DNA from 2 places in the Streptomyces bugieae genome. Region 2 is predicted to be linked to the other one. Evidence: riboswitches for the same ligand, from Rfam matches in the RefSeq annotation. Region 2 holds a riboswitch; the other holds the start of a gene.

Region 1 (3,546 bases), on a different contig from region 2:
ACGCCCGGTTCGGCGGCCAGCGCGTCCACGTCGGTGAAGTTGGACATCAGCGGGACGGCGCAGACCGCCACCCGCAGCACGTCCGCGCCGTGCGGCGGGGCCACCACGCTCTCCCGCACCGCGCCGCGCAGCGAGACCCGCAGCCCGTCCTCCTCGTCGATGCCGAGGCCGTGCGCGTACGGCAGCACGCCCAGCGTCGGGCGCCCGGTCAGCCGCGCCAGCATGTCCAGGCCCGGCTCCAGCAGCGTCACATCGCCCCGGAACTTGTTGACGAGGTACCCCGCGACCAGCGCCTGGTCCTCCTTCGACAGCAGCGCCGTGGTGCCGAAGAACGACGCGAAGACGCCGCCGCGGTCGATGTCGCCGACCACCACGACCGGTATCCGGGCGGCCCGGGCGATGCCCATGTTCACGATGTCGGTGCGCCGCAGATTGATCTCGGCGGGGCTGCCCGCGCCCTCACAGATGACCGCGTCGTGCGTGCGCCGCAGCTCGGTGAGGCAGTCGGTGACCGTCCCCAGCAACTGCTCCTGCCGCCCCGCGTGGTAGCCGCGCGCGCTCAGCTCACCCACCGGCTTGCCCAGCAGCACCACCTGGCTGCTGCGGTCGCCGCCCGGCTTGAGCAGCACGGGGTTCATCAGCGCGGTCGGTTCGACCCGGGCCGCGGCGGCCTGCATCGCCTGCGCCCGGCCGATCTCCGCGCCCTCGCGGGTGACGAACGAATTGAGCGACATGTTCTGCGCCTTGAAGGGCGCCACCTTCACGCCCTGCCGGACCAGCCAGCGGCAGATCCCCGCCGTCACCACGCTCTTGCCCGCGTCGGACGTCGTACCGGCCACCAGCAGCCCGCCGCCGAGCCCCCCGGCCGCCCCGCATTGCCCGTTCACCGGCGCTTCCTCCCGCTCGTGCCCCTGCCGCCCGCGACCCCGTGCCGCACCGCGCCCACCGCCAGCCGTCCCGCCACCGTCGCCACCAGCGCCAGCGCGCTCACCCGCCGCGACAGCCGCACCGCTCGCTCGATGTCCGCCACCGCGGGCGGCCGCGCCGCGCCGTTCAGCACCGGACGGTGCTCCACCCGCCCGCCGTACGCCAGCGTGCCGCCCAGCCGCACGCCCAGCGCGCCCGCGAACGACGCCTCCACCGGACCCGCGTTGGGGCTCGGATGCGCCCCGCCGTCCGCCCGCCAGGCCGCGAGCGCACCGCGCCGGTCGGGGCCCGCGAGCACGGTCAGCGCGGCGGTCAGCCGGGAGCCGGGCCAGCCGGCGACGTCGTCGAGCCGGGCCGCGGCCCAGCCGAACCGCCGGTAGCGCGGGGACTTGTGACCCACCATCGCGTCCAGGGTGTTCACCGCCCGGAACGCCACCAGACCGGGCACCCCGCCGAACGCGCCCCACACCAGGGCGCCCACCACCGCGTCCGAGGTGTTCTCGGCCACCGACTCCACCACCGCGCGGGCCATCTGCGGCCCGTCCAGTGCCTGGGGATCGCGGCCGCACAGATGCGGCAGCCGCTCCCGCGCCACGTCCAGATCGCCGGCCTCCAGCGCGCCGCCGACGGCCCGCGCCTCCCGGCCCAGCGAGGTGCCGCCCAGCACCGCCCAGACGGTGGCCGCGGTCAGCGCCACCCGGGCGCCGCGGCGGTGCCGTACGGCCCGCTCCAGCAGCGCCGCGCCGGCCGCCGCACCGCCCGCGCACAGCACGGCGTGCGCCGCGCCGTGACCCCGGTGGTCGCGCCACAGCCGGCGCTCGACGGCGGCGGCGGCCCGGCCGAACGCGGCCACCGGATGGCCGCGCCGCGGGTCCGCCGCGATCAGGTCGCCGAGGAAGCCGAGGGCCGCGCCGCACGCATATCCCGCGTGTTCGCCGCGCATCGGATCAGGCCGCCGTCAGTCCTCGAAGGGGCCCTGCGGCAGCGGGCAGTGGGGATCGGGACGGGCGGCCGGGCATGGCGGTATGTCCTCACTCAGGGTCCTCGCCCTGGCTCGACGTGACGGCGACCAGAGTCTCCTGGCTCCCGGATCGGCGTGACCCCCGGCCTTCCCGCCCGTACGTCCGTACGGACCGTGGCCCTCGTCGGAGGAACGCTCCCCGGTGACAGTGGCGGGACCGCGCCGGATTCTCACCGGACTTCCTCATCTGTCGCCGATTGGCCCCGGCAGTCCACCACGGTCCGCGAAGGCCCGTCAACTCGCCCTTGACCTGCGACGCTGCCCCGCGGCAGGCCTTGTGGCGCACGCCACAGGGTGGTGGTGGCGTCACAGACGGTTGCCCCGGTCCCTGATCCCACGTCACTATCTGGTGCACGGCGGCGAAGGGGCCGCCGGAAGGGGGCTGGGGGATGCCGGAGCACGCCGACCATCACGAGGACCGTCAGGAGATCCGCCTCAGGGTCACCGGGACGGACAATCCGCAGCAGGATCTCGACGACCTCCGGGCCTGGCTGGAGCGCGAACCCTGGCTGAGCCGCCGGGACCACACCTGGGAACACCGGCCGCAGCCCACCCGCACCACGGACGCCGGGGACGAACCGGCCCCCGCCGACATGGCCGTGGGCGTGGACGACCTGATCCTGGTCATCGTCGGCGCGATCGCCGCCGAGGTCACCAAGGGGATGAGCATCGCCCTGCGGGAATGGCTGCGGCGCCGCAAGGAGGAGCGCGCCGCCGGTGAGCGACCCGCCGTCGAGGTCATCGGCGACGGCGGCCCCGGACACCCCGATCCCGGCAACCCGGCGCACGAGAGCGGCAGCACCGGCGAGGACTGAGCCGGATGTCCGAATACGACGCGCGGGGAAAGATCAACCGGGCGCTGCTGATCGGTGTCCACGACTACGCCACGCTGAGCGGCCTGCCCGCGGTGGAGGACAACCCCGCCGAGCTGTCCCGCGCCCTGACCGCCACCGACCTGTTCACCGCCGACGAGGTCACCCTCTGCCGGCCGGCCGAGCCGTGGGAGCTGAGCCAGGCGCTCAAGACCGCCGCCGACGAGGCCCGCGGACTGCTGCTGGTGTACTTCTCCGGCCACGGCTGGGTCGGCAGCGACGGCGGCGACCTGCGGCTGATGGTCGGCGCCTCGGTGCCCCGGCAGAGCCACACCACCGTCTCCTGGCACGACGTGGTGCTCTCCTGCCTCGACAGCGCCCGCGCCGAACGCATCGTGATCGTCCTGGAGTGCTGCTACGCGGGCAACGCCGGCGGCGCCTTCCACTCCCACCGCAAGCCCATGTCGCTGCTGATGGCCGCCCAGCCCAACCGCCGGATCTTCAGCGGCGAGGAACCGGCCGGCGGCACCGTCTTCACCCGCGCCCTGGTGCAGATCCTCCAAAACGGCATCCCCGGCCGCCGGTTCGTCACCTTCGAGGACCTCGTACGGGAGCTGCGGGTCCGGCTCGCCGGGGAGCGGACGCCGATGGACGACGTGTGGGAACCCCGGTCGGCGAAGCAGAACACCGTCGACGACGTCGTGCTGTCCTTCGCCACCCCCGAGGCGCGGCTGCCGACCCCGCCGCGGGTCCGCTTACGCCGCCGGTTCAACCAGCACGTCCGGC
Region 2 (3,546 bases):
CGCGAAGGGTGCGGAAGGCAACCGTGCGGACACGCCGGTACTTCGCCCGCCACCGATGCGCTGCGGGGAAGTCCCCAGGGCGGGCGGTCAGCAGCAGACGGGCGCCGCCGGCGGGCCCCTGCGGGAGAGGACGTGGTGCAGGAGGACCTCGCGCAGGCGCACGACATGACCGGTGCGGGCCATCGGGCGGGCGGGCGGTTCGAGGCCGGTGCGGTCCAGCGTCGTCAGGACCAGGAGCAGGGGCGCGAACAACACCGCGGCCGCGCTGCGGGCGAGCCGGAACGCGGCCGCCTCACCGCGCCACAGCCACACACCGCAGACCAGCGCCGCCAGCGCGTGCGCGAGGAACATGCCGGGGGTTCCGTGGAGGGAGTGCACCGGATGCAGTTGGCCCGTGTCGCCCACGACCGGCATGCCCACCATCCCCGGCATCCCGCCCCTCGGCGTCGGCACGGAGACCGGGCCGCCCGGGTGCGGCTGCGCCAGGTCGAAGGCGGAGTGCAGGCCGAGTTGGGCCAGGACGGTGGCACCGGTGATGACGAACCCGCCGCGTGCCCGCCCCGTCAGCCACCAGGCCACCGAGGCCGTGGCGCCGCATGCGCCCACGAGGGCCCACCACGGCAGGGACTGCGCGGACATCCACGCGTGCCCCAGGGCCGCGGTCGTCACGCACACCACCACGAAGATCGCGGCGCGTACGGCGCGTGAAACCGACCCGGCAGTCATGTCGGCCATCGTGCCAGCCGGTACGCCCGCTCGGCAGGGGGCACGGGGCGCGGGGCCCGGTTGTTGTCCGGATCTGCTAAAGCCGTGCCTGGAGGGTCAGTTGAGCGGCAGGGGCCGTAGGAGGAAGGCGGGGAGCAAGGAGGGGTTTACGCCTCCGCCCGCCGGTGCTCCCCTGTCGCGCAGTGGGTCAGCAGTGCCGCGGTCGCGTCGTCGACCACGCGGTAGCGCACCACCCGGCCGTCCCTGGCGCCCTCGACCACTCCGGCGGCCCGGAGCAGGCGCAGTGCCTGGGAGACCGCGGTGTCCTTCATGCCGGTGGCGACCGCAAGATCGGAGACGGCGATGGGGCCGGCCTGGTGGAGGGCGAGCAGCAGGGCCAGGCGCCCGGGCTCGGCGAGCAGGGCGAAGCGGTCGGCCCAGGCCCGGACCTCGCCTGGCTCACCGATGGCGGCGATGGCGTCGCAGACGCGGTGGCCGTCGATGGTGCGGTGGTCGGCGCGCTCGGCCGGGACGAGATGCATGAGGACATCTTCGCAGGTCATCGAATGTGATCTTGGATACCTGCACAGTTGTGCAGGCTTGAAGGGATCGTGGGACGACCCGTAAGGTTGGCGCGCCGTGGCGCTCGGGAAGACCGGTGACGGACCTCGTGGTCCCAGTCCGGAGCGGCCCTCGCCACTGTGATCGGGGAGTTCTCGTCCCGTTTCGTGCACGTTGGTGTGTACGGAGCCACTGGCCGCAGCCTGCGGCCGGGAAGGCAGGGGCGGGCGCGAGCGTCAGCGAACCCGTAAGCCAGGAGACCGGCCACGGCACTTCACGAAGTGATCCACGAGGTGCTGGAGCGTGACCACCGGATGGCCCTGTCCACCGATACCCCGACCACCCCTGCCCCCGCCACGTTCCGCTGGCGCCGGCAGGACACCGTCCGCACCGCGGGCCTGATGGCCGTCATAGCCGCCCTGCACGTCGTCGCCTTCGGCGTGCTCTTCCTGCTCGTGGTCCCCCACCACTATTCCGTCGGCAGCCAGGTCTTCGGCGTCGGGCTCGGCATCACCGCCTACACCCTGGGCATGCGGCACGCCTTCGACGCCGACCACATCGCCGCGATCGACAACACCACCCGCAAGCTGATGGCCGACGGCAAGCGTCCGGTGTCGGTGGGCTTCTGGTTCGCCCTCGGCCACTCCAGTGTCGTGGTCGTCATGGCTGCCCTGGTCGCCGGCGGTGCCCAGCTGGCCGGCGCCCTCCTCAACGACCAATCCCGCACCCACCAGATCCTGGGCACCGTCGGCACCACGGTCTCGGGCACCTTCCTCTACCTCATCGCCGCCCTCAACCTCATCGCGCTGACCGGGATCTGGCGGGTGTTCCGCGGTATGCGCGAAGGCCGCTTCGACGAGGCGGAGCTGGAGCAGCAGCTGGATTCGCGGGGCTTCATGAACCGCTTCCTGGGCCGGTTCACCCGCTCCATCTCCCGCCCCGGCCAGATGTTCCCGCTCGGCTTCCTCTTCGGGATCGGCTTCGACACCGCCACCGAGGTCACGCTGATGGTGATGGCGGGCAGCGGCGCCGCGGCCGGCCTGCCCTGGTACGCGATCCTGTGCCTGCCGCTGCTCTTCGCCGCCGGCATGAGCCTGTTCGACACCCTCGACGGCACGTTCATGAACTTCGCCTACCAGTGGGCGTTCTCCAACCCGGTGCGGAAGGTCTACTACAACCTCACCATCACCGGGCTGTCCATCGCCGTCGCGTTCTTCATCGGCACCATCGAGCTGGTGACCGTGCTCCACGACAAGCTCGGCCTCAGCGACCCGGTGACCGGCTGGGTCTCCGGCCTCGACCTCGACAACGTCGGCTTCATCATCGTCGGCCTGTTCGTGGTGGTGTGGGCCGCGGCGCTGGCGTACTGGCGGCTGGCCGGCGTGGAGAAGCGCTGGGCGGCGCGCTCCGCCGGCAACGGCTGAGGCCTCGTTCCGCCGCCGCGCGTCCCGGGCTCGGCGGGAACCGGCGGGCCGTCCCGGACGACTGACTGGGCCGGGCCCCATGCGGGGCCGGAGCTTCCGGGAGGGCAGTGGTGCGGGCAGAGCACGGTGCAGAAACGGGATCGGAGGCCGCCGCCGGGCCCGGCGGCGAGCCGGGCCGGGCGCGCGGAGCGGGGCCCGCGGTGACGGCGCTGCTGACCGCCGCGATGGCCTGTTCGATGCTGCAGCTGTTCCTCATCGGGGCGCTCGGGCCGCGGCTGGTCGGCGAGTTGGGCATCTCCCGGACGGTGCTGGGCCTGACCACGACGGCGGGCTTCGGCGCGGCGGCCCTGCTGTCACCGGTGGCCGGGCGGTTGGTGGACCGGGTGGGGCCACGGCGCTGCCTGGTGGCGCTGTTGCTGCTCGCCGCCGTCTCACTGGCCCTGATCGGGGCCGCACCGGGGCCGGCCGTGCTGCTGTCGGCGGTGACGCTCGGCGGACTGCCGCAGGCCCTGGCCAACCCGGCGACCAACAAGGTGATCCTGGCCGCCTTTCCGGCCGGGCGGCGCGGTGCGGTGACCGGGCTCAAGCAGTCCGGGGTGCAGCTCGGTGCCTTCGTGGCGGGGCTGCCGCTGTCGCTGGTGGCGGCGGGGACGGGCTGGCGGGGCGCGGTGTGGACGGCGGCCGGTACGGCGGCGCTGGCCGCGGTGTGGGCGGCCCGCGCACTGCCGCGCGACGCGGTCATCACGGCTCCGGGTGCGTGTCCGGCCCGGTCCGCCCACGGAGTGACGCGTCGGCTCGCGGTCTTCTCCCTGCTGCTCGGCTGCGGTATCGCCTCGGTCAACACCTACCTGGCGCT

Evidence for each region. Region 2 has a riboswitch for cobalamin ahead of nicT (Nickel transporter NicT). Riboswitches for the same ligand answer to the same signal wherever they lie in the genome.
Region 1: it holds a riboswitch for cobalamin, as region 2 does, so the genes downstream of both, V2J85_RS17065 (cobalamin biosynthesis protein) here and nicT (Nickel transporter NicT) in region 2, are expected to answer to the same signal.

What each region holds. Positions count from the first base shown of each region.
Region 1 covers NZ_JAZBJP010000008.1:147,679-151,224, forward strand. The annotation lists gene V2J85_RS17060 (cobyric acid synthase) at 1-887, opposite strand, end outside; gene V2J85_RS17065 (cobalamin biosynthesis protein) at 884-1,870, opposite strand; cobalamin riboswitch at 2,000-2,133, opposite strand; gene V2J85_RS17070 (hypothetical protein) at 2,338-2,763, shown strand; gene V2J85_RS17075 (caspase family protein) at 2,769-3,546, shown strand, end outside.
Region 2 covers NZ_JAZBJP010000001.1:680,807-684,352, forward strand. The annotation lists gene V2J85_RS03280 (hypothetical protein) at 88-726, opposite strand; gene V2J85_RS03285 (metalloregulator ArsR/SmtB family transcription factor) at 873-1,247, opposite strand; cobalamin riboswitch at 1,329-1,549, shown strand; gene nicT (Nickel transporter NicT) at 1,548-2,690, shown strand; gene V2J85_RS03295 (MFS transporter) at 2,915-3,546, shown strand, end outside.